Linked DNA regions of Acuticoccus sediminis. The main gene of each other region encodes a partner of the protein of the gene in region 2 in a complex. Links are inferred from orthologs where the notes say so. Each region holds a gene or a part of one and is shown on either strand. Other genes may lie near its edges. The genes, in order: uvrA and mfd.

What was found.
Region 1: the proteins of mfd (region 2) and uvrA are in contact, whole or in part, in a crystal structure (PDB 4DFC), measured with the Escherichia coli proteins. The link is inferred for Acuticoccus sediminis from one-to-one orthologs.

Annotation. Positions count from the first base shown.
Region 1 is NZ_QHHQ01000006.1:301,448-316,212, forward strand. The notes cover bases 5,724-9,221. They hold uvrA (excinuclease ABC subunit UvrA), read right to left. Parts: upstream 8,825-9,221; coding sequence 5,924-8,824; downstream 5,724-5,923. Other genes in these bases: DLJ53_RS25410 (hypothetical protein), read left to right, coding at 9,004-9,221. In the rest of the region: DLJ53_RS25370 (ABC transporter ATP-binding protein), read right to left, coding at 1-244; DLJ53_RS25375 (ABC transporter permease), read right to left, coding at 241-1,371; DLJ53_RS25380 (efflux RND transporter periplasmic adaptor subunit), read right to left, coding at 1,368-2,714; DLJ53_RS25385 (cysteine rich repeat-containing protein), read right to left, coding at 2,716-2,982; DLJ53_RS25390 (hypothetical protein), read right to left, coding at 3,090-3,398; DLJ53_RS25395 (response regulator), read left to right, coding at 3,587-4,303; DLJ53_RS25400 (HAMP domain-containing sensor histidine kinase), read left to right, coding at 4,300-5,622; more of DLJ53_RS25410, read left to right, coding at 9,222-10,074; ssb (single-stranded DNA-binding protein), read left to right, coding at 10,195-10,752; DLJ53_RS25420 (protein phosphatase 2C domain-containing protein), read left to right, coding at 10,749-11,573; DLJ53_RS25425 (TetR/AcrR family transcriptional regulator), read right to left, coding at 11,675-12,301; DLJ53_RS25430 (MFS transporter), read left to right, coding at 12,400-13,707; gyrA (DNA gyrase subunit A), read left to right, coding at 13,844-14,765. UniProt on the Escherichia coli protein: The UvrABC repair system catalyzes the recognition and processing of DNA lesions. UvrA is an ATPase and a DNA-binding protein. A damage recognition complex composed of 2 UvrA and 2 UvrB subunits scans DNA for abnormalities.
Region 2 is NZ_QHHQ01000004.1:391,285-406,547, forward strand. Bases 7,506-11,501 are described here. They hold mfd (transcription-repair coupling factor), read right to left. Parts: upstream 11,138-11,501; coding sequence 7,706-11,137; downstream 7,506-7,705. Other genes in these bases: DLJ53_RS20010 (carboxymuconolactone decarboxylase family protein), read right to left, coding at 7,506-7,568; DLJ53_RS20020 (FAD assembly factor SdhE), read right to left, coding at 11,260-11,501. Outside these bases: DLJ53_RS19965 (2-keto-4-pentenoate hydratase), read left to right, coding at 1-475; DLJ53_RS19970 (lysozyme inhibitor LprI family protein), read left to right, coding at 653-988; DLJ53_RS19975 (hypothetical protein), read right to left, coding at 994-1,317; DLJ53_RS19980 (S8 family peptidase), read right to left, coding at 1,396-2,691; DLJ53_RS19985 (RNA methyltransferase), read right to left, coding at 2,798-3,547; DLJ53_RS19990 (NADP-dependent isocitrate dehydrogenase), read left to right, coding at 3,634-4,851; DLJ53_RS19995 (class I SAM-dependent methyltransferase), read left to right, coding at 4,932-5,609; DLJ53_RS20000 (RidA family protein), read left to right, coding at 5,707-6,189; RNA polymerase sigma factor SigJ, read right to left, coding at 6,240-7,085; more of DLJ53_RS20010, read right to left, coding at 7,128-7,505; more of DLJ53_RS20020, read right to left, coding at 11,502-11,541; ATP-dependent DNA helicase RecG, read left to right, coding at 11,616-13,730; DLJ53_RS35600 (hypothetical protein), read right to left, coding at 13,782-15,002; DLJ53_RS20035 (glycosyltransferase family 4 protein), read right to left, coding at 15,031-15,263. UniProt on the Escherichia coli protein: Couples transcription and DNA repair by recognizing RNA polymerase (RNAP) stalled at DNA lesions. Mediates ATP-dependent release of RNAP and its truncated transcript from the DNA, and recruitment of nucleotide excision repair machinery to the damaged site.

The DNA.
Region 1 (14,765 bases), on a different replicon or contig from region 2:
CGGCCCCCGGTGCGGAGACCTTGGTGTCCTTCAGCCAGACCTCGCCCTCGGTCGGCAGCTCCAGCAGGCCGGCGATGAGGAGCATCGTGCTCTTGCCCGACCCGCTCTCGCCGACGATGCCGATCAGTTCGCCCGGCCCAGCCGACAGCGAGACGTCCGACAGCGCGTGGACCACCGTCCCGCCGGACGGGAACGCCTTGGAGACGTTGCGGACGGAGAGGATCTCGGCGGGGAGGGCGGTCACGCCAGCACCTCCTGCGCCCGCACCCGGTTCGCGCGTCGCACCCCCACGAGCGCCGAGGCGAAGACGATGACGGCGACGACGCCGAACAGCATCGCGTTGTCGCCCGGCTCGATCAGCACGCGGCGGGGGAAGAGGGGGAAGATGACGTGCGCCAGCGCCAGTCCCAACGCGAACCCCAGCAGGCCGATCAGCGCCGCCTGCTCGCCGATCATGACGGCGATGAGCCGCCCGCGCGCCCCCATCAGCTTCAGCATCGCGATGGTGTGCAGCTTCTCCAGCGTCATCGTGTAGACGATGAGCGACACCACGATCGCGGTCACCACCAGCAGGACCGAGGTGAAGGCGAGGATCTGGACCCGCAGCCGCCAGAGCCGCTGGCCCAGCAGCAGCTCGCGCTGTTCCGCTGCGGTCAGGACGTTGACGTCTCCCCATTCGGCGATCGCCGCGGCCACGGTCGCTGAGTCGGCCCCCGGCTGGAGCGTCGTCAGCACCGCGGCGACCTTGAGGTCCGGATCGGCCTCTCCGGCGCGCCGGGCGAGGCGGACCTCGGCGGCCACCCGGTCGACCGCGATGGTCATCGCATCGTTGATGGAGACGAACATCATGCCGTCGCCGCTGATGTCGACCATGTCCCGCGTGATCCCGACGACGGCGTAGTCGTCCCCGGCGAGGTGGATCGTCTCGCCGAGCCCGATGCCGACGGCGCGGTCGACGACGGCCTCGTAGTGCCCCTTGCGGATCATCCGGCCCCGGACCAGCGGAATCCAGCGCCCGTCGTCGGCGGACAGGTCGACCCCCGTCACGGCGGCGCGGCGGGAGGCGCCACGGGCGGTGAACTGCTCGCTGGTCTGCATGAAGCGCCGCGTCGTCGCGACGCCCGCGACCCCCGCGACGCGCCGCTCCAGCGTCATCGGCACCGAGGAGCGTTCCGAGAACGGGCCGGCGCGCCCGCCCTGGACGACCCAGAGGTCCGCCCCCACCACGTCGACGATCAGGAGCGCGTCCGAGACGATCCCGCGGTAGAGCCCGATCATGCCGACCGCCGCCGTGATCAGGAACGCGACGCCGGCGATCGTCACGAGGAAGCGGGCCGGCGCGTGCAGGATGTCCTTGAGGGCGAGGTTCACGAGCCGTCCTCGGACGACCTCGGCACCACCCGCATCGCCTCGTACGGTCGGTCCGCGTCGACGACGATCTCGCCGGGGCTGAGGCCGTCCAGGACCTCCACCCGGTCGCCGCTGACGCCGCCGAGCGTGATCGGCCGCCAATGGATCCGGCCGTCGCGGACCACCCATACGCCCGGCTCGCCGCCGCGCGGTGCGAGCGTGCGGGTCGGGGTCGCCAGCGCGCCCTCGCGCGCTGCAATGTCGATCGTGACGCGCGCCCGCTGGCCGATCGCCCAATGGGAAGGAGCCATGTCCGGCACCAGGTCGACGGTGAACTCGCGCGTCTCGCTGTCCACGGTCCGGTCCGCCCGCAGGACGCGCGCGCCGAGGGTTTCGGCCGGTGTCCCCGGCAGCGTCACCGTCGCCCGCTGGCCGGGCCGGATCGCGCCGACGCTCGCCTCGTCGAGCCAGGCCGTGAAGATCAGCGATGCGGGGTCGACGACCGTGGCGACCGGCGCACCCGTCGCCAGCGTGTCGCCGACGTGGACGGGGACGTCCGTGACGATGCCGGCGAAGGGCGCGCGCACGGTGCTCTCGTCGAGCAGCGTCCTGCGCACGTCGGTGCGGGCGGTGGCGGCCTTCTCCTCGGCGAGGGCCTGGGCGACGGCGGCCCCGGCGCGGTCGCGGTCGGCCTGCGCCTGGGCGAGGGCGTCGGCGGACGCCTCCAGCGCGGCGCTGGCGATGACACCCCGGCCGGCGAGCGAGGTCTGGCGCTGGTGCTCCCGGGCGAGGCGCTCCTGCGCGGAGCGTGCCCGCGCCAGCTCGGCCCGCGCCATCTCGACGGTGCGGGCCGCCGACGCCGCGGACGCCTCGGCCGCGGCGAGTTCCGCCCTGTTGGTGCGCGGGTCGAGCTCTGCGAGCACGTCGTCGGCGGCGACCACGTCCCCTTCCTCGACGGGGAGGGAGACGATCTGCCCGGCCCCGGTGGTCGCCACGTTGGCGATGCGGCGCGCGTCGAGCGTCGCCGGCGCCGTCAGCTCGGCGACGAAGGTGGCCGGCAGGATCGGATAGTGATCGACCTGCCGCGGGATCTCGTAGCGCACGCCGAAGAGGGCGAGGCCGCAGGCGGCGACGGCGATGGCGGTCCAGAGGAACGGGAAGCGGCGCCCTCGGGAGGGCGGCCGCGGAGCCGAGAGGGTCGGCGCCATCTGCCGCGCCCGGGGCGCGGGGTCCGGCCGCGAGAGGTCCTGCGGCGTGAGATCGGAGGGGGCGCGGGGGATCGGTGCGGACGTCGCCGCCGCCCGGCCGCCGGCCTGGACATCCGCGACGTGCGCCGTCGTGCGCGCACTGTCGCGGACGGCCATCCTACTTCAACATGACGTTCCGGACTGTCGTCCGACACTGGTCCGACAGGCTTTCGCGATGCTCCGCCATGCAGCGGGCGATGCGCCCGTCGCCCGGCTCGACGCCGGTGCAGTAGCGCTTGTAGTCGTCCTTGCAGGCCTTGAGGATTGCCACCTGCTGGTCACGGCTGAGCTGCGGCTTGGCGGTCTGCGCGGCGGCGATGCCACCGGCGGTGAGCAGAGCGGCCGCGGCCAGGGCGGACACTCCTGCTCGTCTCGTCAGGCTCATGGGTCGAACTCCTGAACACTGGGCCGGCGACCGGGCCGCAAGGGCCGGTGCGCGGCGGTTTCGGCGATGATGGCGGCGAACTGCGGCGCCACCACCATCACTAATGATCAGTAACGCGAGATGGATCCGGAGCGGCTCACGCCCTGGTGCCAGGGACCCTCGGCGTAGCTCGCGCCGCTGCAGGTCCCGTTGGCGCAGCTCACCGAACCGTTGCGGTTCACGGTGTTGCCGTAGAAGCCGCGGCGGGTCGACTGCCGCGAGCAGGTGCCGCCGGCGCAGTTGACGTCGGCGTTGTAGCTCGCCGTATTGCCGTTCGGCCCGGTGACGGTGCGCTTGCGGCTGAACGCGTCCGCGTCCGAGGCGGTCCCCACGACGAGGGCGAGAGCGAGAGCGGAACCGGTCAGAACCTTGAGCATCGTAGCCTCCTGTCCGTGGGCGCCCGGCCCACCCTGTTGCTGGCGACAGGAGGAAGATAGAAAGTCATTGTTGCGATGAAATTTCACCGCTGCATCGGTTTGTCGCGATCTGTCACCATGCGTAACAATTTGTATACGAGGTCGTGAGCTGAATTTACTATATCCGTTGAGGATGCCATAGTATTGCCATGACCGTTTCTGCCGCCAACGTGGTCGTCGTCGAGGACGATCCCGACATCGCCGACCTCGTCGCCAGCCTCCTCCGGAAGGAGGGGTACGGCGTGGCCGTCGCCGGCGACGGCGCGGCGCTCGACGCCGTGATGTCCCACATGCGGCCCGACCTCATCATCCTCGACGTCATGCTGCCGGGCGAGGACGGCCTCGCCATCTGCCGCCGCATCCGCGCCCGCGACCAGGTGCCGATCCTGATGCTGACGGCCAAGAGCGACGAGATCGACCGCGTGCTCGGTCTCGAGATGGGCGCGGACGACTACGTCGTGAAACCGTTCGGCCCGCGCGAGCTGGTGGCGCGGGTGCGCGCACGCCTGCGCCGGGCGTCGGATCCGGCGCCGGTCCGCACCAACCGCCGCTACGCGTTCGACCGCTTCGTCATCGACCTCGACGCACGCCAGTTCACGACGGAGGAGGGGGACGAGGTCGCGCTGACGACCGGCGAGTTCGACCTCCTGGCGTGCTTCGTCGGCGCGCCCCGGCGGGTGCTGACGCGCGACTACATCCTCGACAAGATCCGCGGGAGGGACGCCGACCCGTTCGACCGCACGGTGGACATGCTGGTCTCGCGCCTGCGCCGCAAGCTCGACGCGGCGAGCCCTGGCTCCGCCCTCGTCGGCACCGTGCGCAACGGCGGCTACCTCTTTACCGCCACGGTTCGGCCGCTGACGTGAGGGCACCGCTCAGCCTCGGCAGCCGGATCGCGCTCATCATCTTCGCGGCGATGGTCGCGGCCTGGCTCGGCAACGTCGCCTACTACTACGCCTCGCAGCGCCCGGCCCGGGAGCCGGCGCTGCTGGCGCCCGAGCGCCTCGCGGCCATCGTCGCCCTCTACGAGACCGGCGAGAACCGCGCCGCGCTCGGCGACGCGCTGCACACCTCCGGCCTCGAGATCGACATCGAATCCGCCCCCCTCCGGCCCGGCGGCACGACCCCGCCGGAGGACGCGGAGCCGATGAGGCTCCCCGACGGGCGGACGGCGACGGTCACCCCGGTCGCCTCGACCGGGCGCCTCGTCAACCGCCTGACGCGCACGCGCCAGGGCTATCGCTTCCAGATCGGCCTCAGGACCGGCGAGACCCTCGTCATCACGGCGCACAACCCGTCGTCGCTGAACTATGCCGGGCTCCCGGTGGGGATCGTCGCGGGCCTCATCGGGACGCTGATCGCGCTCGCTTCGCTGGTGATCATGCACCGGGAGATGGCGCCGCTGCGGCGCCTGGCGGAGGCGGCGGACGCCATCGACCTCTCCGGCTCCTCGCCGCCGCTGCCGCAGTCGCGCTCCTCGGCGCCGGAGATCCGCTCGCTGGTCGCGGCCTTCAACCGGCTGCAGGCGCGCCTCGCCACGCTGGTCGCCTCGCGGATGGTGATGGTGGCGGGGATCTCCCACGACGTCCGCACCTTCGCGACCCGGCTGCGCCTGCGCCTGGAGCAGCTGCCGGACAGCGAGACGCGGGACCGGGCGGTGCGCGACGTGATCGACATCGTCGCGATGCTGGACGACGCCATCGTCGCGACGCGCGCGGGCGTCGGCGAGCTGTCCGAAGAGCTCCTCACCTTCGCCGACCTGGTGCGCGAGGAGGTGGGCGGCCGCGGCGAGCTGGGCGCGCCGGTGACGCTCGTCGTGGCGGACGACGCGACGGACGCCAGCGTCCTCGGCGACCGCCTTGCCCTGAAACGGATGATCGCGAACCTCGTCGACAACGCGGTGAAGTACGGCGCGAGGGCGCACGTCAGCCTGACGGCGGCGCCCGGGTCCGTCGTCTTCACCGTGGACGACGAGGGCCCGGGCATCGCCGAGTCCGACCGGGCGCTGCTGCTGGAGCCGTTCGTGCGACTCGAGGCCTCGCGCAACCGGGCGACGGGCGGCGCGGGGCTCGGCCTTGCCATCGTGAAGGGCCTCGTCGAGGCGCACGGCGGGTCGATCACCGTCGGCGACGCGCCCGGGAAGGGCGCCCGCTTCGTCCTCACCCTCCCCACCTTCTCGCTGTAGGGAAGGCCGCGCGGCCAGGGGGACCGCGGGGCTCGTCTCCGACGGGGTGCGGGCGGGTCAAGGGCGCGCGCAGCGCGGGCGGAGCCTTTACCCTTGACGCGCCCGCACGCCGTCACAGCCTCGGGGGGCGGGGTCAGGTCGGAAGGGTGCGAAGCGCCGTTCCGGGCTGAACCCCTGCCCGCCGGCGAGGCGGGGGAGCGCGAGGGGGAACACCCTCGCACTCGGCCGCTCCGCCCGTACCGACGCTCCGGCGAATGCGAGGCGCCGCCGCATCCCCGGCCGCCGGCGGAGCCTTCCCGACCTACTCCGCGGCTTCCCGCCGGGAGGGACGGCGCTCCAGCAGTTCGGCGAGGTAGTGGCCGGTGTGGCTTTCGGCGACCTTCATCACCTGCTCGGGCCTCCCGGAGGCGACGATGCGGCCGCCGCCGTCGCCGCCCTCGGGGCCGATGTCGACAATCCAGTCGGCGGTCTTGATGACCTCGAGGTTGTGCTCGATGACGACGACGGTGTTGCCCTGGTCGACGAGCTGCTTCAGGACGTCGAGGAGCTTGGCGACGTCGTGGAAGTGGAGCCCGGTGGTCGGCTCGTCGAGGATGTAGAGCGTGCGCCCGGTGGCCCGCTTGGAAAGCTCCTTGGCGAGCTTGATGCGCTGCGCCTCGCCGCCCGAGAGGGTGGTCGCCTGCTGGCCGATGCGGATGTAGCCGAGGCCCACCTGGTTCAGCGTCACGAGCTTGTCGCGCACCGCCGGGACGGCCGAGAAGAAGTCGCATCCCTCCTCGACGGTCATGTCGAGGACGTCGGAGATGGACCGGCCCTTGAACTCGATCTCCAGCGTCTCGCGGTTGTAGCGCTTGCCCTTGCAGACGTCGCATTCGACGTAGACGTCGGGCAGGAAGTGCATCTCGATCTTGATGACTCCGTCGCCCTGGCACGCCTCGCAGCGCCCGCCCTTGACGTTGAAGGAGAAGCGGCCCGGACCGTAGCCGCGCGCCTTCGCCTCGGGGAGGCCGGCGAACCAGTCGCGGATCGGGGTGAAGGCGCCGGTGTAGGTGGCGGGATTCGAGCGCGGCGTGCGGCCGATGGGCGACTGGTCGATGTCGATGATCTTGTCGAGGTGCTCCAGGCCGGTGATCGCCTCGTGCGTGGCGGGGACCTCGCGGGACTTGTTCAGCTTGCGGGAGACGGCGCGGTACAGCGTCTCGATCACCAGCGTCGACTTGCCGGATCCCGACACGCCCGTCACGGCCGTGAAGAGCCCCAGCGGGAACTCGGCGGTGACGCCCTGGAGGTTGTTGCCGGTCGCGTTGACGACCTTAATCGCCTTGCCCTTCTTCCTGGCGCGCCGCTTCTCGGGCAGCGGGATTTCCAGGACGCCCGACAGGTACTTGCCGGTCAGCGAGTTGGGGTTGGCGATGATCTCGTCGGGCGTGCCCTCGGCGGTGATCTCGCCGCCGTGGACGCCGGCGCCGGGGCCGATGTCGAGGACGTAGTCGGCCGCGAGGATGGCGTCCTCGTCGTGCTCCACGACGATGACGGTGTTGCCGAGGTCGCGCAGGCGTTTCAGCGTGTCGATCAGGCGGGCGTTGTCGCGCTGGTGGAGGCCGATGGACGGCTCGTCGAGCACGTAGAGCACGCCGGTGAGGCCGGAGCCGATCTGCGAGGCGAGGCGGATGCGCTGGCTCTCGCCGCCCGACAGCGTCCGCGACCCGCGCGAGAGCTGCAGGTAGTCGAGGCCGACGTCCACGAGGAAGCGCAGGCGCTCCTGGATCTCCTTCAGGATCGCCCGGGCGATCTCGTTCTGCTGCGCGGTCAGCCGGTCGGGCAGGGCGTTGAACCACGGCGCCGCGTCGCGGATCGCGAGCGCCGAGACCTCGCCGATGTGCTGGCCGCCGACCTTCACCGCGAGCGCCTCGGGCTTGAGGCGGTAGCCGTGGCAGGCCGGGCAGGGCGCGTCCGACTGGTAGCGCGCCAGCTCCTCGCGCACCCACTGCGAGTCGGTCTCGTTCCAGCGGCGCTCGATGTTGGTGATCACCCCCTCGAAGGTCTTCGCGGTGGTGTAGGAGCGCAGGCCGTCGTCGTAGGTGAACTTGATCTTCTCGCGCTTCGATCCGTAGAGGATCACCTCGCGCACCTTCTCCGGCAGGTCGTGCCAGGGCGTCGTCATGTCGGCGTCGTAGTGGGCGCAGATCGCCTGCAGGGTCTGCGTGTAGTAGGGGCTCGTGTTGCCGGTGCGGGCCCAGGGGAGCACCGCGCCGCCGGCGAGCGTCAGTGACGCGTCGGGCACGACGAGGTCGGCCTCGAAGGTCAGCGTTGTGCCGAGCCCGTCGCAGGTCGGGCAGGCGCCGGTCGGCGCGTTGAACGAGAAGAGGCGCGGCTCGATCTCGGCGATGGTGAAGCCGGACACCGGGCAGGCGAACTTCTCCGAGAAGACGATGCGCTTCGGCTTGTCGCCTTCGGTCTCGTCGGCGAACTCGGCGACGGCGATGCCTTCGGCGAGGCCGAGCGCGGTCTCCAGGCTGTCGGCGAGGCGGCTGGCGAGGTCCGGACGGGTCGAGACGCGGTCCACCACGACGTCGATGTCGTGCTTGTACTTCTTGTCGAGGGCGGGGGCGTCCTCGATCTCGTAGAAGGTGCCGTCGATCTTGACGCGCTGGAAGCCCTTCTTCTGCAGCTCGGCGAGCTCCTTGCGGTACTCGCCCTTGCGGTCGCGCACGATGGGGGCGAGCAGGTAGAGCCGCGTCTTCTCCGGCAGCGCGAGGATGCGGTCGACCATCTGGCTGACGGTCTGCGCCTCGATCGGCAGACCCGTCGCCGGGGAGTAGGGGACACCGATGCGCGCCCACAGGAGGCGCATGTAGTCGTTGATCTCGGTGACGGTGCCGACGGTGGAGCGCGGGTTCTTCGAGGTGGTCTTCTGCTCGATCGAGATGGCGGGGGAGAGGCCGTCGATCTGGTCGACGTCCGGCTTCTGCATCATCTCGAGGAACTGGCGGGCGTAGGCCGACAGGCTCTCGACGTAGCGGCGCTGGCCTTCGGCGTAGATGGTGTCGAAGGCGAGCGAGGACTTGCCGGAGCCGGACAGACCGGTGAACACGATCAGCGTGTCGCGCGGCAGCGAGACGTCGACCCCTTTAAGGTTGTGCTCGCGCGCCCCCTTGACGACGAGCTTGCGGTCCGCAGCGGCGCGCGCGCGTATGGTCATACCAAGGACTCCGGGGGAAACCTGTTGGTCCAAAACTGGAACATCGACGGGCGATGGTCAATGCTACAGATGGACCTTGCACCATTGTTCCGCAAATCCACAGGCCGCAGGGGAGAGTTGACCGCTGCCCGGCGGCTGGCGCAAACCGCAGCGACCCGCGACCAGACCCGAGGCATTCCGTGGACGTCCTGACCCTGCACATCGGCCACATGAAGACCGGCACGACGTCCCTTCAGGCCACCTTTCGCGACAATGCCGCGACGCTGGCCGCGCACGGGCTGTACTATTACGGCAAGACGCGCACGAACCACGCCCTCGTCCGACCCTTCTCGAAGCGCACCAAGGCGCGCAACGAGTCCAAGTTCCTGAAGGAGTACCGCAACGAGGCGAAGGCGAACCGGCTGCCGCAGGGGCTGATCAGCTCGGAGACGCTGCTGCGGCTCGCCCCGGACGAGATCGAGGCCTGCCTCGCGTCGATGCGCGACATCGCCGGACGGGTCCAGGTGCTGATCTACGTGCGCGAGCCGGTGGCGCTGGCGATCAGCGCGGCGCACCAGGGGGTGCGCTCTGGGCGTCCGCTCGCCGAGATCGAGGCGCAGCCGCGCATCCTCAACCTGACGCAGATCATCACCCGCTGGCGCAGCGCGGTGGGCAAGGAGAACATGATCGTGCGTCCCTTCGACCGGGCGCAGCTCGCCAACGGCGACGTGATCGACGACGCGCTCAGCGTCCTCGGCTGCGCGTCGGCAGGCCCGGCGCTCCAGCGGCAGGCGGTGAACGAAGGGCTCTCCGTCCTCGGCATCCACATGCTGGACCGGGCGATGGCGCGGATGCCGGACCGCAAGATGCCGTACGACCAGCAGCGCGCCTTCAACTTCATCAAGGGCCCGCGCTACGTGCTGCCGGAGGCCGCGCTCGACCGGGTGCGCAAGCGCTCCGCGCCGCATGTCGCCTTCCTGCGCGAGGAGTTCGGCATCGAGCTGCCGCCGTCGACGGAGCGGCCGAGCGCGCCTCTGGCGCTGTCGGAGGCCGAGCTCGCCTCGCTCGCGGAGGTCTTCCACGAGATCAACGCCTTCGCCTACCGGCTCGACCGGTCGGCGCTGGGCCGTGTGCTCGGCACGCGGATGCCCTACTCGAACCGCTTCAAGGACGAGGATCATCCGCTGCGGGCCAAGCTCGCCAAGCTCGGCGTTCTCGACGAGCTCGCCGCGCAGGTGGCGACCGACGAGGACGACGCCGAGGCCGAATAAGGCTCTCGGCTGGGGATGTATGCTGCGTGACGGACGGTCCACTGTGGACCAATTCACCGTCGCGCTTTCTGATTCGCCGCGGTGCGCTAGGGTGCGCGCCCGAAGACTGGAGGGACCGGCATGGCTGGGAGCGTCAACAAGGTGATCCTGATCGGCAATCTGGGGGCCGATCCGGAAATCCGTCGGACACAGGACGGCCGTCCGATCGCCAACCTGCGCGTCGCGACGTCCCGGACCTGGCGCGACCGCGGGACCGGCGAGCGACGTGAGAAGACCGAGTGGCACCGCGTGGTGGTGTTCTCGGAAGGCCTCTGCCGCGTGGTCGAGCAGTACATGAAGAAGGGGATGAAGCTCTACATCGAGGGTGAGCTTCAGACCCGCGAGTGGGAAGACCAGCAGGGCCAGAAGCGCTACACGACCGAGGTCGCGATCCAGAACTTCGGCGGCACCATCGAGATGCTGGACAGTCGCGGCGGTGGTGGCGGCGGCGGCGACTACGGTGGTGGCGGCGACTACGGCGGCGGTGGCGGCGACTACGGTGGCGGCAGTGGCGGCGGTGGCTACTCCGATCGCGGTGGCGGCGGCAGCAGTAGCGGCGGCGGCTATGGCGGCGGCAGCGGTGGCGGTGGATCGCGTCCCTCGTCGCCCGAGCCGTTCGACGACGACATCCCGTTTTGATCGAGGTCCGCGCCTCGGTCAGCGCCCCGGGGTCGCCGCGGCGGGCGAACGAGGACGGCTGCGGGTCGGCCGGCCTCTACGCCTGGGTGATCGACGGCGCGACCGGCCTCGGCGACGAGGCGCTGCTCGACGCGCCGAGCGATGCGGCCTGGCTCACCGCCGTGCTGCACGAGGCGTTGATGGCGGGCGCGGAAGCCGAGACGCGGCCGCTGGAGCTGCTGCGGTCCGCCGCGAACGTCGCCACCGAGCGCTTCAACGCCGAGCGCCGCCGTGCGCCGCGTGAGCGCTACGAGGTGCCGACCGCCGCCGTCATGCTCGCCCGGTTCGGCGACGTGATCGAGATCGTCGAGCTCGGCGACTGCGGCCTCTGGATCGAGACCGACGGCGTGATGCACCGCGTCGGCGGCTCCGACCAGCAGCGGCAGTGGGAGAATGAGAGCGCCCGCCGGCTGATGGGGGGCGGTCAGGGGCGGACCCCCGAGGTCACGGCCTACCTGCGCACGGTGCGCAACACTGCCAACACCCCCGAAGGCTATCCCGTCTTCGCGCCGGATCACGGCAGCGTCCGCCGGGCGCGTCAGCATGTCTACGGCGCGCGCCAGGGCCGGGCGCTGCTGATCACCGACGGCTTCGAGGCGGCCATCGACGACTACGGCCTCTACGACGGCGCCGGCCTGATGGCGGCCGTGGAGGGCGACGTCGACGGGACGCTCGCGACGATCCGCGCCGTCGAGGCGGACGACCCGGACTGCACGCGCTACCCGCGCTTCAAGCGTTCCGACGACGCGACCGCCCTCATGCTGCGCTTCGCCGCCGACTGACACGCGAGCCTCGCCGCCGCGCCGTTCCGGTTCCCGCACACGCAATCTTCCGGTCGAGACCCGTCGCGGGCACCCCCGCGTCGACGGCGCGCCGGAACACGCTAGGACGAAGGCGCCGACAGGGCCGGGGCGGCGCGGGACGGGTCCGGCATCGTGCCGAACGCGTGGGCGACGAGGGCCGCCACGCGCGCCTCGCCCGGCGGCTCGTTGGAGAGGATGCGGAAGATGATCGGCGCGATCACCGTGTCGATGAGGTATTCCACGCCGGGAAAGTCCTCGCCGCGTGCCGCCGCCCGTTCGCCGAGCAGCTCGAGCTGGTTGCGGGTGACGTTGCAGCAGGTGCCGCTCCGGTTCTCCGCGGTGCTGCCGATCACGTCCCTCAGGACGGTCCGGCCCGGCCCGCTCGCCATCTCGTCGGCGAACTGCGTCACGTAGAGGAGCACGTCGCGCTGGGCGCTGCCGGTGTCCTCCGGAGGGGTGTCCGGCCGCAGGCGCTCCACCGCCACGTCGGCCAGCAGCTCGCCGAGGTCGCCCCAGCGTCGGTAGATCGTCGACGGCGTCACCCCAGCGCGCGCCGCGATCGCCGGGACGGTGATCTGGGCGCGGTCGATTTCGCCGAGGAGGGCGTTGACGGCGTCGTGCACCGCACGCTGGACGCGGGCGCTGCGGCCGCCGGGGCGGGGCGTCGGTCGGGTGTCGGTGGTCGCGTCGCTGTCCATCTCACGCATATCTGCATTGCTCGGCCACTAACGCAAAATATTTGCATTAGCACCCAAGCGGGTCGATCCTTAACGCAATGATTTGGCATTAAGGTGAGCCCGTGTCCATGACATCCTCCCCATGCATGACGGTTCCGAGCCGTGGCGCGGCCGGAACCGGCGCCGCGCCGGCGTCGATCCTGACGTCCGCGGCCGCTGCGCCGTCCGTCTCCGCCGTCGCGGGTACCGCGCCCCGGGCGGGGAGGGCGACGCTCGGCTTCCACGCCGCGGTTCTCGGCACCTACTTCGCGGCCGCCGTCGCGCCGACGCCGCTCTACGTCCTCTACCGCGAGGCCTTCGCCCTCTCCGCTGGCCTCCTCACGGTCGTCTTCACCGTCTACGCCTTCACCCTGCTCGGCGCGCTCTTGTTCATGGGCTCGCTGTCCGACCGCTTCGGCCGGCGCCCGGTGATCTTCGCGGCGCTCCTCCTCCAGGCGACGGCGATGCTGATCTTCCTGCGCGCCGACGGGCTGGCCGCGCTGCTCGTCGGCCGCACGATCCAGGGCTTCGCGACCGGCATCGCGGTGTCCTCGCTCGGCGCCGCGCTGGTCGACTGCGACAGGCGGCTCGGCGCGCAGGTGAACGGCCTCGCCCCGCTCCTCGGCATGGCGCTCGGCGGCTTCGGCTCCTCGGTGCTGGTGACGTACGCGCCGGAGCCGCTGCATCTCGTCTACGGCGTCATCCTCGCGCTCTGCCTCGCCGAGGCCGCGCTCACCTTCGTATTCCCGGAGACGAACGCCGAGCGGGTGGCGACGCCGGTGTCGCTGGTGCCGCGGATCCGGATCCCGGAGGCGGCCCGCACGGCGATGCTGCGCATCACGCCGCTCAACGTCGGCCACTGGGCGCTCTGCGGGTTCGCAATGTCGCTGATGCCGGGGGTCGTCGCCCGCGCGACGGGTATCCACAGTCCGCTCCTCGGCGGGGCGATCGTGGCGAGCGTGTTTCTTCCGGCGGCGTTTTCCTCGCACGTCCTGCGCGGCGTCGCGCCCCACGCCATCGTGCGCTTCGCCGCGCCGCTGTCGATGCTCGGCATCGCGCTCGTCGTGACGGGCGTCCACCTCGGGGCGCCGGCGCTGGTGGTCGGCGGGCTGATGGTGCTCGGCCTCGGTCTCGGCGGGAATTTCCTCGCCATCATGCGCACCCTCGTCCCGCTGGCGGCGGCGCACGAGCGGTCCGAGATGATGGCGGCCTACTTCCTGCAGTGCTACCTCGCGATGTCGATCCCGGTGCTGGTCGCGGGCTTCGCGGCGCGCAGCGTCGGCCTCGCGGCGACGGTCGACGGGCTCGGCGCGATCTGCGTTCTCCTCATCGCGGCCGGCGGCGTGGCGGTGGTCGGCGGCGCCCAACAGGCCCGTCTTGCCGGCGAGAGGGCCTGACCCGCGGCATTTGCGCATAAGGGTTGCGGATAGTCCCAGCTCTTAACTGGCAAACGAGGCCTGAATCGCCTAACTGAGAGACTCCGGTAAGGGGAATGTGCGCGTGAGTGACGAGACGGCGAACGGTGGTGGCCCGATGGACCCCGGTGGCGGCAGCCCGCCCGCGGGCGGAGAGGGAATCTCTGGCGTCTCGATCACGACCGAGATGGAGAAATCCTTCCTCGGCTACGCCATGTCCGTCATCGTCAGCCGCGCGCTGCCCGACGTGCGCGACGGCCTCAAGCCGGTGCACCGGCGCATCCTCTTCGGGATGCACGAGGGCAACTACGAGTGGAACCGGCCCTATAAGAAGTCGTCCCGCATCGTCGGTGACGTCATGGGTAAGTACCACCCGCACGGCGACAGCGCGATCTACGACGCGCTGGTGCGCATGGCGCAGCCGTTCTCCATGCGCGTGCCGCTGGTGGACGGGCAGGGCAACTTCGGCTCCGTCGACGGCGACGCTCCGGCGGCGATGCGTTACACCGAGGTGCGCCTGCAGAAGGTGTCCACCACGGCGCTGATCCAGGACATCGACAAAGACACCGTCGACTTCCAGGACAACTACGACGGTTCCGAGCGCGAGCCCGTCGCCCTGCCGGCACGGTTCCCGAACCTGCTCGTCAACGGCGCCGGCGGCATCGCCGTCGGCATGGCGACCAACATCCCGCCGCACAATCTCGGCGAGGTGATCGACGGCACGATCGCCCTGATCGACAATCCCGCGCTGTCGATCATGGAGCTGATGGACTACATCCCCGGTCCGGACTTCCCGACCGGCGGCATCATCCTCGGCCGGGGCGGCATTCGTTCCTCCTACGAGATGGGCCGCGGCTCGGTGCTGATGCGCGGCAAGGTGCGCGTCGAGCCGATCGGCTCGGGCCGCGAGGCGCTGATCGTCGACGAGATCCCCTACCAGGTGAACAAGGCCACCATGGTGGAGAAGATCGCCGACCTCGTGCGCGACAAGCGCGTGGAAGGCATCTCGGACCTGCGCGACGAGTCCGACCGCGACGGCA
Region 2 (15,263 bases):
AGTCGTTCTGGAGCTCGCCTCGACGATCTCCAAGCCCGTCAGCGCCGACGAGGTGCGCGCCGCCTGCGCCGGCTACCGCCTCGCCATCGAGATGGCCGACAGCCGCTACGCCGACAAGCCGTCCATGGGCGCCAAGGCGGTGATCGCGGACATGAACTCGTCCAACGCGCTGGTGATCGGCGAGCTGCGGCCGATCGCGGAGGTCCCGACCGTCGCGACCGGCCCGCTGACGCTCCAGCTCGGCGACGGCACGATGCTGGACCCGCTCCCGGCCGACTGGCGGCCGAACCCGTTCGAGGTGGTGGCCTTCCTGTCCCAATTCGCGACCGCGCGCGGTCACGTCCTGGAGGCGGGCGCCATCATCACCACCGGCACCCACACCAAGCCGACCCGCACCGGGCCGGGCACCATCACCGCGACCTTCGAGGGATTCGGCAGCGTGTCCTGTCAGGTCCCGGCCCTGCGCAACCGCTAGGATCGCCCTGCCGCGGCGGACATCGTCCGGGCGGCACCCGACGCCTGGCGCGAATGCCGGACCATCCCGGGCTCGCCCGGAGCCGGAGTGGTCCGAACGCCATCACCATGCGCCGCGCGCGGCGCATGGTCCCGACACCCCGGCCGGCCACCCGGCCATACGACCGGAGCAGCGACGATGCGTCTCCTGATCCTGGCGCTGGCCGCCGGCCTCGCCGCCTCTCCCGCCAATGCCCAGAGCTTCGATTGCGCGAAAGCCGCCGCGGCGGACGAGCACGCGGTCTGCAACTCTCCCCGCCTCTCGGCGCTCGACGAGGAGATGGCGAGCCTCTACGCCGCCATCCGCCAGTGCGCCCTGATGGGGACGCGCGGCGAGGTCACCGACAGCCAGCGCACCTTCATGGCCAGGCGCGCCGCCTGCGGGTCCGACGACGGCTGTCTCGTGAAGCTCTACAGCGACCGCGTCGCCGAGCTCGGCACGATCAGGCGCGACATGGGCCAGGGGGCCTGCTGAGGGCGCTACAGGGTCGTCGCCACGACCTCGTTGGGGTCGAGCCGCACGCCGTCCGACTCCGAGAGCCAGGGGTTGCGCTCGATCAGCGCCTGCCATTCGGCCGCGGGTGCGACCGCGATGGCGTGCGGCAGGCCCGGCAGCGCGTTGACCTGAACCCCCTGCATGGACTGCAGGGCCTCCAGCACCGGCTGCTTGGCCGCCGTCATCCGCTGCAGCACGTCCTCCCCGGCGATCCCGCCGAAGAGCTCCGGCGCGACGCTGACCACCGCCGTCACGCGCGCCGCAGGCGCGGCATCACCGATCTCCTTGCGAAGCCCAGGGTTCAGCATAGCAACGCTCCTGCCCGCGTGCCTCCGCCGGCTGCGCCCCGGTCCGGGGCGCTCGGGATCGCGACGCCGCACGCGCCTTCATAGGTTCGTCAGGTCGAGCCGTCCTCGCCCGACCTTGTTGAAACCGCTCTGGAAGGCCGTCGGTTTCATCGCCGGTGCCGGATCGGTCAGCGACAGCATGCGACTATGCAGCCCCATCGGGTTGCGCGCCAAGGCCGGATGCTTCTCCACCACCAGCGCTGCCGCGCCTGCGACAATCGGCGTCGCCATCGACGTGCCGGATTTCAGGCCGTAGGTGTTGCCGGGAACCGAACTGCAGATGTCGACGCCCGGCGCCGACATGTCCGGCTTCACCACACCGGTCCCGTTCTCGATCCCCCAGTCGGAGAAGTCGGCGGCGTCGTCATTGATGTCCGTCGCGCCGATGCCGCAGGTGATCTGGTAGTTGCCGGGGCTCCCGTGGTTGTTGACGCCGCTGCGCCCTGCGTTGCCGATCGCAGCGAACAGGAAGGCGGCAGGCGCGGACTGGATGATCTGCAGGCTGCTCAGGAGGTAGTTGTTGAACCCGGCGCCGCCGAGCGAGGCGTTCATCATCGGGCAGCGCGAGATCGGCACCGCGGCGGACGCGAAGTTGCTGTGCGCCAGCCAGTTCAGCCCCGCCATGATCTGCGCCAGGAACCCGGTGAGCCGGCCCTGCGCGTTCAGCGTCGTCAGCACCGCCGCGACGGAGAGGCTCGCGTCCGGCGCCACGCCCACGGTCCTGCCGGCGGCGAGACCGCACACGTGCGTGCCGTGCGTGCCGGCATCGCGCGGCGTGGTGGAGATGAGGTCGCCGGCGGCGTTGAATTCGGCGAACTGGATGTTCTTTCCGGCGAACTCCTGATGCGAGGCCTCGACGCCGGTGTCGAGGACGCCGATCCGCACGCCCTTGCCGGTGAGGTTCTGCGCCCGCGCCGCCTGCACGTTGATCTTGTCGAGGTGCCACGGATTGCAGGTCGCCTCGGTGGCCTCCGCCACCGGGGTGACCGCCGGGATCGCGATGTTGGGGACGATCTCCGCGTCCGCGCTGAGGGCGCCCAGCGTCTCGTCCGACGGGTTCTCTAGAAGCACGACGCCAAGCGCCGAGAGAACGCGCGGAGCGCCCGCGCCCCGGGCACTTTCGAGGGCGGGGGCGCCCGTCTCGGTGGCGTCCTCGCGGCCGCTGGGGACAAGGCCGCGCTCGGTCATGATCGGCCGGCCCGCAAACTCCGTCCCCGCGACGAGGCGCTGCACCTCCTGCAGGCTCGCCGAGTGGAGACTATCGGCACTCTCCAGGGACGCCGCTTGCGCGAGCGCGGCCGAGCGTTGCCGGGGAATAACGATCAATGTGGCCATAGTGACAACCTAATAATTTAACGGCGTACGCATCCAAAAACATCAGAACTGCCTCTAAAATATAACGGGCAACGCAATAACACTCCACTCGTATGGGAGCGGTCTTCTAGTCTTTGTGATCGTCCGGGCGCGCCTTGGCCGTCAAATGATTGAGAACACCGCGCAGCGTGCGCACCTGCTGCTGGTTCCAGCCGGCGTCGGACAGCGTGGTCAGGAGATTGCGCTCCATGCGGTCGACCATGCCCTCCGGCCGGAAATAGCCGGACGGCTTCAGCAGCGAGACGAGATGCTGCCAGAGGCCCTGGACCTCCGCGCGCGTCGCCGGCGGCTGGTCGGGCGGCGGCGCGGCGGGCGCGTCCCGCGCGACGCGCCGCCACTCGTAGGACATCAGCAGCACCGACTGGGCGATGTTGAGCGAAGCGAACTCCGGGTCGACCGGGAACGAGACGATGATGGAGGCCTGTGCCACCTCCTCGTTCTGCAGTCCCCACCGCTCGCGGCCGAAGAGGATGCCCGTCGGTCCGCGCGACGTTTCGCGCACCAGCTCGGCGAGGCCGTCCTCGGGTCCTTCCACCCGCTTCGTCATGTCGCGCGGCCGGCGGGTGGTGGCGATGACGAAGACGAGGTCCTCGATCGCCTCCTCGAGCGTTGCGAAGACGCGCGCATTGTCGATGACGTGCGAGGCGCCGGACGAGGCTGCGCGGGCCTTTTCGTTGGGCCAGCCGTCGCGCGGGGCCACGAGACGCAGGTCCGTCACGCCGAAGTTCGCCATCGCGCGTGCGGCGGTGCCAATGTTCTCGCCGAGCTGCGGCTCGACGAGAACGATCGCCGGAGGCGGTACTATAGTAGGAGCCACAACTTCCTTCATCGCTTGGGGCATGCTAAGGCGCGCCCTGATCCGCGAGTCGCGCGGAATGACCCTTCAAGACGCAAGGTCCCGGAATGGCGAAGATCAAGGTGGAAAACCCCGTCGTAGAATTGGACGGGGACGAGATGACACGTATCATCTGGCAGTATATCAAAGACAAACTGATCCACCCTTACCTCGACATCAATCTCGAATACTACGACCTCGGCGTCGAGCATCGCGATGCGACCGACGATCAGGTGACCGTCGATGCCGCCAACGCCATCAAGCGTCACGGCGTCGGCGTCAAGTGCGCGACGATTACGCCGGATGAGGCCCGCGTCAAAGAGTTCAGTCTCAAGAAGATGTGGCGTTCCCCCAACGGAACGATCCGCAACATCCTCGGCGGCGTGATTTTCCGCGAGCCGATCATCTGCCGCAACGTGCCGCGCCTGGTCCCCGGCTGGACCGAGCCCATCATCATCGGCCGTCACGCGTTCGGCGACCAGTACCGCGCGACCGACTTCGTCGTGCCGGGCAAGGGCAAGCTGACCCTCACCTTCACCCCGGAAGGCGGCGAGCCGCAGGAACACCAGGTGTTCGACTTCCCGGGCGGCGGTGTCGCGATGGCGATGTACAACCTCGACGAGTCGATCAAGGACTTCGCCCGCGCCTCCTTCAACTACGGCCTGATGCGCGGCTACCCGGTCTACCTCTCCACGAAGAACACCATCCTCAAGGCCTATGACGGGCGCTTCAAGGACATCTTCCAGGAGATCTACGACGCCGAGTTCGCCGACCAGTTCAAGGCCAAGGGCATCCTCTACGAGCACCGTCTGATCGACGACATGGTCGCCTCGTCCATGAAGTGGTCCGGCGGCTACGTGTGGGCCTGCAAGAACTACGACGGCGACGTGCAGTCCGACACCGTGGCCCAGGGCTTCGGCTCGCTCGGCCTGATGACGTCGGTGCTGATGACGCCGGACGGCCAGACCGTCGAGGCGGAGGCCGCGCACGGCACCGTGACGCGCCACTACCGCCAGCACGAGCGCGGCGAGCAGACCTCGACCAACTCGACGGCCTCGATCTTCGCCTGGTCGCGTGGCCTCGCCCACCGCGCCAAGCTCGACGACAACGACGACCTGAAGACCTTCGCGGCGACGCTCGAGAAGGCCACGGTCGGCTGCATCGAGGACGGCCACATGACGAAGGACCTCGCGCTCCTCGTCGGCGCCGACCAGAAGTGGGAGTCGACCACCGGCTTCCTCGACTCCGTCTCGGCTCGCCTCGAGAAGGAAATGGCGAAGGCCTGACCGGCCGCCGAACGGCCATTCTGGGGGCGGGCCGGATCCACCGGGCCGCCCCTTTTTCGTTTGCGGGAACGAGACCAGCGATGAGCAGCGCCCCCTTCAGCGATCCCGAGGCCGTCGCCCGATACGCCGAAGGTCCGCCGCGGCAGGTCCCCGGCTTCGACGACCTGCACACCATGGCTCTGGTCCTCCTGTCCGAGCGGATGCCGGACGACGGACGCCTGCTCGTCCTCGGTGCCGGCGGCGGGCTGGAGCTGAAGGCCTTCGCCGAGGCGCGTGCGGGCTGGCGGTTCGACGGCGTGGACCCGTCACCGCAGATGCTCGGCCTCGCCGCCGCCACGACCGAGCCGTGGCGCCAGCGCATCCGCCTCCACGAGGGCACCATCGACACGGCCCCCGACGGCCCGTTCGACGGCGCGACCTGCTTCCTGACGCTCCACTTCCTCGACGCCGACGATCGTCGCCGGACGCTCGCCGCAATGCGCGAGCGGATGGCGCCGGGCGCACCGCTGGTCGTTGCCCACCACAGCATCGCCGAGGGTGACGCGGCGCGCCGAACCTGGCTCTCCCGCTACGCCGGCTTCATGATCGCCAAGGGGATCGCGGCGGAGAACGCCCGCAACGCCGAAGCCGCGATCCAGTCCCGCCTCCCCCTTCTCGCGCCGGAGGAGGACGCGGCGCTGATCGCCGACGCGGGGTTCCGCGACGTCAGCCTGTTCTACGCCGCCTTCACGTTCCGCGGCTGGGTCGCCACCGCCTGACCCTTCCGACGCATCCGGTGCCTCGGGCGGAGGCGGATGGCGCACGATTTGCAGCGGGTCTGCGCCCCAGAGGCGAATGACGAACGCTGGAGACGACATGTCCAAGACGACCCTCGCCGTGGCGATTTCCGCCGCCCTCATCGCCGCTCCGCTGACCGCCCTGGCGCAGGCGTCGAACACCTCCCCGAACGGTGTCGTCACTCTCTCCCCGGAGGGCATGTTCCCGCCGACGGGCACCTGGAACCTCGCCACGCGCGCCGGCGACTTCGTCTACATCGCGGGCATGCGCGGCATCGTGCCGGAGACCAACACCCTCGCCGAGGGCAACGAGGCGCGCGTGCGGCAGGCGTTCACGAACATGCAGACGATCGCCGCGTCGGAGGGTGCGACCCTGCAGGACGCGGTCCGCATCGTCGTCTACGTGACCGACATGTACCGGTACCGGCCGATCGTGAACAAGATCCAGGAGGAGATGTGGGCCGGCCGGCCCTATCCGCCGCGGACCATCATCGAGGTCGACCGGCTCAACCAGGACGACATCGTCGAGGTCGAGGGGACCTTCTACGCCCCGAAGAACTAGCGGCGGACCGCGTTCCGTCCGGTACCGCGCCGGGTACGCCCGGTCCGGGGTCAGGGGAGCGCGCCCGCGATGTGCCGGAGCTTCTGCGGGTTGCGCATCACGATGATCGCCGCGATCCGCCCGTCGACGATCTTGAGCGCCGTCGTCTGAAGCTCGCCGTCCGCCTCGCGGGTGACGAGACCTGGGAGCCCGTCGACGAGCGCGGTGCGCACCCGGGGCGCCGCGGTCGACTTGCGCGCCTGCGCGGCGAACATCCGCACGATGCGCTCGCGCCCCAGGATCGGGCGCAGGAACGCGTTGCGGATGCCGCCGCCGTCGCTCACCAGGACGGCGTCCTCGCTCAGCAGCGCCGCCAGCGCGGCGACGTCGCCGCTGCGCGAGGCGTTGAAGAACGCCTCGGCGATGTCGTGGTGCGTCCGTTCGGCGACGGCGAAGCGGGGGCGTTCCTGGCGCACGTGCTGCCGCGCGCGCGAGGCGAGCTGGCGCACCGCCGCCGGGTCCCGGCCGAGATGCCGCGCCACCTCGTCGAACGGCCTGCCGAAGACGTCGTGAAGGAGGAAGGCGGCGCGCTCGAGCGGGGTCAGCCGCTCCAGCGCGACCATGAGGGCGCTGTCGATGAGGTCGAGGTCCGGCTCCTCGTCGACCACCGGCTCGGGAAGCCAGGGGCCGACATAGTCGATCCGCCGCCCCGAACGCAGGGCGTCGATGGCGAGGCGCGACACCGTCGTCGTCAGCCAGGCCTCCGGCGAGGCGATCGCCTCCCGGTCGGCGGCGGCGAACCGCAACCAGGCGGACTGCACCACGTCCTCCGCCTCGCCCGAGGTACCGACGATGCCGCGGGCGAGGCGCGTCAGGCGCGCCCGCTCGCGCTCGAAGAGAGCGATCGCCTCATCCATCGACGGTCCCCTTCATCGATCGCCCCCTCCCCATTCCCCGCCTCAGGCCTGCGGTACGGCGCGGAAGCCGACCGCGAACCGGTTCCACCCGTTGATCGCCACGATCGCGGTGGTGATGTCGACGCACTCCTTCTCGCTGAAGGCGGCGGCGAGACGGGCGTAGACGTCGTCGGGCGCATGCGTGTCGGCGAGGCGCGTCAGCGCCTCCGTCCAGGCGAGCGCCGCCTCCTCCGCTTCGGTGAAGAGCGTCGTCTCGTGCCAGCTCTGCAGGAGGTCGAGGCGGCGCTGGTCCTCGCCGTCCGCGCGGGCCTCCTTCGTATGCATCGCGATGCAGAACGCGCAGCCGTTGATCTGCGAGGCGCGCAGCTTGATGAGGTGCAGCAGCGCCTTGTCGATGCCGAGCCCCTCCATCGCGGTGTTGAAGGCGATCATCGCCTTCGGTCCAGCGGAACCGGCCTGGAAGTAGTTCAGTCGTGCTTGCATGGTTGTCACCATCCCTTTCACCGGGATGACGTCCGGCGCGCCGCCGATGTGACATGCGCGCCGAATTTATTTCTGCTCCATCCAGGACGCGCACGGCGCGGCCCCTCCCGGCCGCGCCGCGAGGCCCGGCGGGCGGCTCAGGCCGCGGCCTTCTCCTCCGCCTCGGCGAGCTTGGCGAGTTTGGCGAGGAGCACCGCGACGCCCTTGGTGCGCTTGTCGGCGTCCGGCCAGTCGCGGATGAAGACGATCTTCTGGTCCGGCCGCATCTTGGCGAGCGAGCCCTCGCCGGCGATCATCTGCACGAGCCCCTGCGCGTTGTCGAACTCGTTGTTGCGGAACGAGATCACGCAGCCCTTCGGCCCGGCGTCGATCTTCTCGACGTTCGCCTTGCGGCACAGGCTCTTGATGTAGACGATCTTCATCAGCCACTCGACCTCGTCGGGCACCGGGCCGAAGCGGTCGACCAGCTCGGCCCCGAACGCGTCGATCGAGCGCGCGTCGTCGAGATCGGCGAGGCGTCGGTAGAGGCTCATGCGAAGCTGCAGGTCGGGGATGTAGTCCTCCGGGATGAGGACCGGGATGCCGACCGAGATGTGCGGCGACCACTGGTCCGGCGCCTCCTCGTCCGAGCCCGACTTCAGCGTCGCGACCGCCTCCTCCAGCATGGACTGGTAGAGCTCGAAGCCGACTTCCTTGATGTGCCCCGATTGTTCTTCGCCGAGAAGGTTGCCGGCGCCACGAATGTCGAGGTCGTGCGAGGCGAGCTGGAAGCCCGCGCCCAGCGTGTCGAGCGACGACAGGACCTTGAGGCGACGCTGTGCGGGGCCGGTCAGCGTCTTGTCCACCGGCGTCGTCATCAGCGCATAGGCCCGGGTCTTCGACCGGCCGACACGGCCACGGATCTGGTAGAGCTGGGCGAGTCCGAACATGTCCGCCCGGTGCACGACCAGCGTGTTGGCGGTCGGAATGTCGAGCCCCGATTCCACGATCGTCGTCGCCAGCAGCACGTCGTACTGCCCGTCGTAGAAGGCGTTCATGACGTCGTCGAGGTCGGTGGCCGACATCTGCCCGTGCGCCACCGCGACCTTCACCTCTGGGACGTGCTGCTCCAGGAACTCCTTCTGCCCGGCGAGGTCGGAGACACGCGGGCAGACGTAGAAGGACTGGCCGCCGCGGTAGCGCTCGCGCAGGAGCGCCTCGCGGATCGTCAGCGCGTCGAACGGCGTCACGAAGGTGCGCACCGTCAGCCGGTCCACCGGGGGCGTCGCGATGAGCGAGAGCTCGCGCACGCCCGTCAGGGCGAGCTGCATGGTGCGCGGGATCGGCGTCGCGGAGAGGGTCAGGACGTGGACGTCCGCCTTCAGCTCCTTGAGCTTCTCCTTGTGCTTGACGCCGAACTTCTGCTCCTCGTCCACGATCAGGAGGCCGAGGTCGCGGAACTCGATGCCCTTGGCGAGGAGCGCGTGGGTGCCGACGACGATGTCGACGTCACCGGACGTGAGCCCCGCCTTCACCTCGCGCATCTGCTTGGAGGAGACGAGGCGCGACATCTGCTCCACCCGCAGGGGCAGCCCGGCGAAGCGCTCGGCGAAGGTCTTGTAGTGCTGGCGGGCGAGCAGCGTCGTCGGCACGATGAGCGCCACCTGCTTGCCGTCCATCGCCGCGAGGAAGGCGGCGCGGATCGCGACCTCGGTCTTGCCGAAGCCGACGTCGCCGCACACCAGCCGGTCCATCGGCCGGCCGGCGGCGAGGTCCTCGGCCACCGCCTCGATGGCGGAGAGCTGGTCGTCCGTCTCGTTGTAGGGGAACTTCGCCACGAACTCGTCGTAGACACCCGACGGCGGCATGATCACCGGGGCCTTCTTCAGCATGCGCTGCGCGGCGGTCTTGATGAGCCCGTCCGCGATCTCGCGCACGCGCTCCTTCATCTTCGCCTTGCGCGCCTGCCAGCCCGCGCCGCCCAGCTTGTCGAGGATGACGCCATCGGCCTCCGCCGCGCCGTAGCGTGACAGGAGGTCGATATTCTCCACCGGCAGGTAGAGCTTGTCGTCCTTCAGGTAGGCGATCTCGACGCAGTCGTGCGGCGCGCCGGCGGCCTCCAGCGTCTTCAGGCCGATGAAGCGGCCGATACCGTGGTCGACGTGGACGACGAGGTCGCCCGGCGCCAGCGAGGCCGCCTCGGTCAGCGCGTTGGCATCGCGCTTGCGGCGGCGTCCGGAGGAGACGAGGCGGTCGCCCAGCACGTCCTGCTCGGCGACGACGACGTAATCCGGCGTCTCGAACCCCGTCTCGAGCTCGATCACGGCGAGGCCCGCGTGACCCTTCTCGAGGGCGAGGACGTCCGCCATGGACGCGACTTCGTCGATCCGCTTCAGCTCGTGATCGTGGAGGACCTGCGCCATGCGGCTGCGCGAGCCTTCGGACCACGACGCGATGACGACGCGCCGCCCGTCCTGGCGCACGGCGTTCACATGGTCGGAGAGCACCGAGAAGATATTGACGTTGCCGGCCGAACGCTCCGCCGCGAAGGAGCGGCCCACCTTGCCGCCCGCGGGGATGGTCGGCTGGCCGGGCTTCTCCGGCTCGTCGAACGGCGACAGGCGGATGACGCGGCGTCCGTCGAACATCTCGTCCGCCGGCTCGCCGGCGAGGTAGAGCTCGCCCGGCGGCAGCGGGTTGTACGGCGCACCCTGCAGCGAGGAGGACTTCGCCTCCAGCCGGGTCGCGTAATGGTCCTCGATCTCGGCGACCCGCTTCGCGATCGCGTCCTCGGCGAGATGGTCGATCACGCACGGCGCGCCGGGCATGTAGTCGAAGGCCGTGGCGAGGCCCTCGTGGAAGAGCGGCATCCAGTGCTCGACGCCCGACGCCCGGACCCCTTCCGAAACGGAGTGGTAGAGGATGTCGTCCTTGCCCGCCGCACCGAACCGGCGCAGGTACCCTTCGCGGAACCGGGAGATCGTCTCGTCGTTGAGGATCACCTCGCTCATCGGGATGAGCTCGATCGCCTTCCACTGCCCCGTCGTGCGCTGCGTCTCGGCGTCGAACGGGCGGATGGTCTCCAGCGTGTCGCCGAAGAAGTCGAGCCGCACCGGCTGCTCGGTGCCCGGCGCGAAGAGGTCGACGATGCCGCCGCGCACCGCGTACTCGCCCGCCTCACGCACGGTGGGGGTGCGCAGGAACGCGTTGTCCTCGAGCCAGGAGAGGACGTCCTTCATGGCAACGTCCGCGCCGGCCTTGTGCTTCAGCGTCGCGGAGCGGATCACCTCGGGGCGCGGCGCGCGCTGCAGGATCGCGTTGGCCGTCGTCAGGACCACGAGCGGCCCGTCCCCGGCCTTGCGCTCGGCCAGCATCGCCAGCGCACTGGCCCGGCGGGCCTGGACGAGCGCCGAGGGCGAGGCTCGGTCGTAGGGCATGCAGTCCCACGCCGGCAGGCGCACGATCGGAAGCTCCGGCGCGAAGAAGCCGAGGGCGTTTTCCGCCGCCTTGAGGCGCGCCCCGTCGCGTGCGACGAAGACCACCGCGTCGCCCGTCGCGCGGGCGAGCGTCGCCAGGACGTCGCCTTCCATGCCGTCGGGGACTTGCGTCACGGTCAATTCCCGCGGCAAATCCGGTTCGGCCAGCCGTCTCGGGCTCGGCTTCTGGAGTTCCTTGATTTCGGCGATCGAGAGCGCCTGCGCCTTTTTGGCCATCACCCTGCCTTGTGAAACGCAATGACGCGATAAAGAACCGCGCTCTGATGATTTTCGGGAATATCGGATTGCTCGGTGATCCAGGCATAGAGCTCCGGATCGGGGACGCTCATCAGCGCTTCCATCTCGGCGACGTCCTCGTCGGTCCAGTCCTCGATGGTGGCGTCGGCGAAGCGGCCCAGCAGCAGGTCCATCTCGCGCGTCCCGCGGTGCCACGTATGGAAGAGGAGACGCTTCTTGCGCGGGTCGAGACCTGCGGAGGAGCGGGTGGTGCCGGACATACTCTTCTTCCCACAATCGGTAACACGCCGCTGTTCGCAACGCAGGATGGCCGGCCGCCCGAAAGGACGCCGACGTGACAGGCCAAGTGGATATCGGTCGTCTGATCGCCCCGGTCAATCGGCTCGACGGTGTCGGGCCCGGCCGGGCCGAGCGCCTCGCCCACCTTCTGGGCCGGGAGAGCGCGGCGGAGACGCGAATCTTCGACCTTCTCAACCACATGCCGACGTCCGTCGCCGACCGCCGCACGATGACCGCCGTCGCCGACGCGCCGGAACGCGGCATCGCAACCTTTACGGTCAGGATCACCCACCACGAGGCCTCCCGCGCCCCCAAGGGGCCGGTGCGCGCCTTCGGCGAGGACGAGACGGGCGAACTCGCCATCGTCTTCTTCCGCGGCGGCTTCAAGTGGATCGTCGGCGCCTATCCGGTCGGCGCCTGGGTCCGCGTCTCCGGCGAGACCACGTGGCGTGACGGGCGGCCGCAGATGATCCACCCGGACGCATCCGCCGTGGTCGAGGGGCCGGAGGCGCCGAGCGGCGTCGGGTTCGGCCTCGAGCCGCAGTACCCGATGACTCAGGGCCTGACCCCGGGTGTCCTCTCCGGCATCATCCGCCACGCGCTGGAGCGCATCGGCGACCTGCCCGAATGGCTCGACGCCGCGCTCCTGAAGCGCGAGGGCTGGCCGGGCTTCGCGGAGGCCTACGCGAGGGTTCATCACCCGGCGGAGGTGGCCGACGTCCTGCCCGCCTCCCCCGCCCGCCGCCGCCTCGCCTACGACGAGCTGCTGGCCAGCCAGCTCGCGCTCGCCATCGTGCGTGACCGCGAGCGCAACCGCCGCGGCCGCGAGCGGCACTGGAACCCCGCCACCATCAGCGCGCTCGAAGCCTCGCTTCCCTTCGCGCTCACCCCCTCGCAGCGGCAGGCGATCAGCGAGATCGCCGAGGATCTCGCCGCCGAGCACCGCATGATCCGCCTCGTCCAGGGTGACGTCGGCTCGGGCAAGACCATGGTCGCGATGATCGCCGCCGCGATGGCCGCCGGCGACGGCGGGCAGACCGCCATCATGGCCCCGACCGACCTCGTCGCCCGCCAGCACTACGAAACGCTCGCCCGCTATCTCGAGCCGGCCGGCATCCCCGTGCGGCTCCTGACCGGCCGCGTGTCCGAGGCCGAGCGAGAGAACGCCATGGACGCGCTGGAGAGCGGCGAGGCGATGGTCGCGGTCGGTACCCACGCCCTCTTCCAGAGCCGCGTGACCTTCAGGGACCTCGCCCTCGTGGTGGTCGACGAGCAGCACCGCTTCGGCGTCTCGCAGCGGATGGCGCTCAGCCAGAAGGGGCCGACGTCCGACCTTCTCGTGATGACGGCGACGCCGATCCCGCGCACCCTCGTCCTTGCCAGCTACGGCGACATGGACGTCTCGCGCCTTACCGACAAGCCGGCCGGCCGCCAGCCCATCGAAACGCGCGCCGTGGCCGACGACCGCCTGTCGCAGATCATCGACCGCCTCTCGTCTGCGGTGGAGCGCGGGGAGAAGGCGTACTGGGTCTGCCCCCTGGTGGAGCCGGACGAGGAGTCGGAGCTCACCTCCGCCATCACCCGCCACAAGACCCTGACGCAGCGCCTCGGCCCGATTGTCGGCCTCGTCCACGGCAAGACGCCGGTGTCGGAGCGCGAGGACATCATGGCCGCCTTCAAGGACGGCGCGCTCTCCGTGCTCGTCGCCACCACCGTGGTGGAGGTCGGCGTCGACGTGCCGGACGCGACGATCATGGTGATCGAGAACGCCGAGCGGTTCGGCCTTTCGCAGCTGCACCAGCTGCGCGGGCGCGTCGGGCGTGGCTCGAAGCCCTCGACCTGCCTGCTGCTGTATCGCTCGCCGCTGGGTGCCGTCGCGCGCCAGCGTCTCGACACCATGCGCGCGACCAACGACGGCTTCCGCATTGCCGAGGACGACCTGAGGCTGCGCGGCGAAGGGGAGCTCCTCGGCACCCGCCAGTCCGGCGCGCCGCAGTTCCGCCTCGCCGACCTGGAGCGGGACGCCGACCTCCTCACCATGGCGACCGCCGACGCGCACCTCATGGTCGCCACCGACCGCGACCTCGCCGGCGAGCGCGGCCGGGCGCTGAAGCTCCTGCTAACGCTGTACGAGCGCCGGCGCGCCATCGACCGCCTGCGCTCGGGCTGATCCCGCGTCTCGCCGGCCGGGCGGTCCGCGCGCCATAACGCCGGACGCGGTCTAGCGCTTGGCGCCGCTTCCGGCGGGCGCGACGCGGTCGAGGAGGAGCGGGTCCAGCGCCTCGGGGGCGAAACCGAACGCCTCGGCGACGTCCATCTGGACGAAATGCTGCAGGGCGGCGAGCTGGGCCGTCAGCGCCGCAGCCGTCGCGCGGCTCGGCGACCCGCGCAGCTCCTGCGCGCGCTCGCTGAGCGCGGCGAGCGTCTGCACCATGTTGACGGTCGTTCCCTGGGTGTTGGTTCCCGCCAGCGCGTACGCGTCGATCATCCCGGCCATGTCCGTCAGCGCGGCGAGACGGCCCTGGATGAACGCCGCGTTCGCCGCCTCGTGCCGGCCGATCCGTCCCGCCGCTCCGCGCGGCCCCGGCGCCAGCACGTCCACCGTGCGGCCCAGCGTGCGCACCATGCCGGAGAGGAGGTCGAAGAGCCGCCGCCGCGCCCCGGCGTCGGAGCTGAGGTCCGCCCAGTGCGGCTCGACGAGGCCGTAGCGCCAGCGCCGTTCCAGCGTCTTCGCCGTGTTGGAGATGTGCGCCGCGAGGGTCACCGCCAGCCGGCAGCGCCCCTCGTCCTCATGGAGCGTGAAGAGTACGTATTCGAGCGCGGGAAGCCCGACATAGCTCGGCTCCAGATTGCGCAGCGCCGTCAGGGTCGCCGGGCCGTCCTGCGCGCTCGCCAGCAGCACCGTGAACTGTGTGCGGGCGATCGCCTCCTCCCCGAACGGCGTCAGGACGCTCGCCGCCGCGGCGCGGTGGTAATCGCTCGCGAACGCCAGCGACACCGCCGCGCTGGCGGCATGCACGGTATGGACGTAGATCGTCTCGAGGTCGTCGTCCGACCTTGGGTCCAGCGAGCAGCGGCGCAGCACCACGTTCTGAAGCCGCGCGGACATCCGCGTGAAGGCCGCGAAACGGGGCAGGATGAGCGTGCGCGTCAGATTGGCGATCGGCGGCTCGCGCAGCGTCTCGGCCTGGCCCGGATCGGGGGCTGGCGCGGCGGTGGGCGCGGGCGCCGTAGCGGCGGCCGCCGCCGTGGGTGCCGGAGCCGGTGCCGCGGCAGGGGCCTGGCCGGACGGCGGCGGGGCGGGAACGGCGCTCGGGGCCGGGACGGGAGCGGGCGCCTGCGGCGCCGCGGGCGCCGCCTGAACCGGCGCCTCGGGGGCGGCGGGCGGCGGGTTGGCCGGCGCGGTGTCCTGACCTGCGGCCCCGAAGGACCAGGCGGCCACGCTGGCCGCCAGCACGATGCTGCAGGCTCTACCGCAGAGACGCAAAGATCTCGTCCAACCGCTTCGCGTACTTCCGCGCCTGCGCCTCGATCGAGAAATTCTTCGCAACAAATGCCTTCGCACGCTCAGCCCGTCGAATCCGCTCGTCCGGGTTCGCGCGCACGGCTCGCATCATCTCCACCGCGCTCTCGAGCTTCGGTTGCGCCCAGACCTGATCACCATCGACGAAAATATACTCGTTCGCCTTCGGCTCTACGAGAT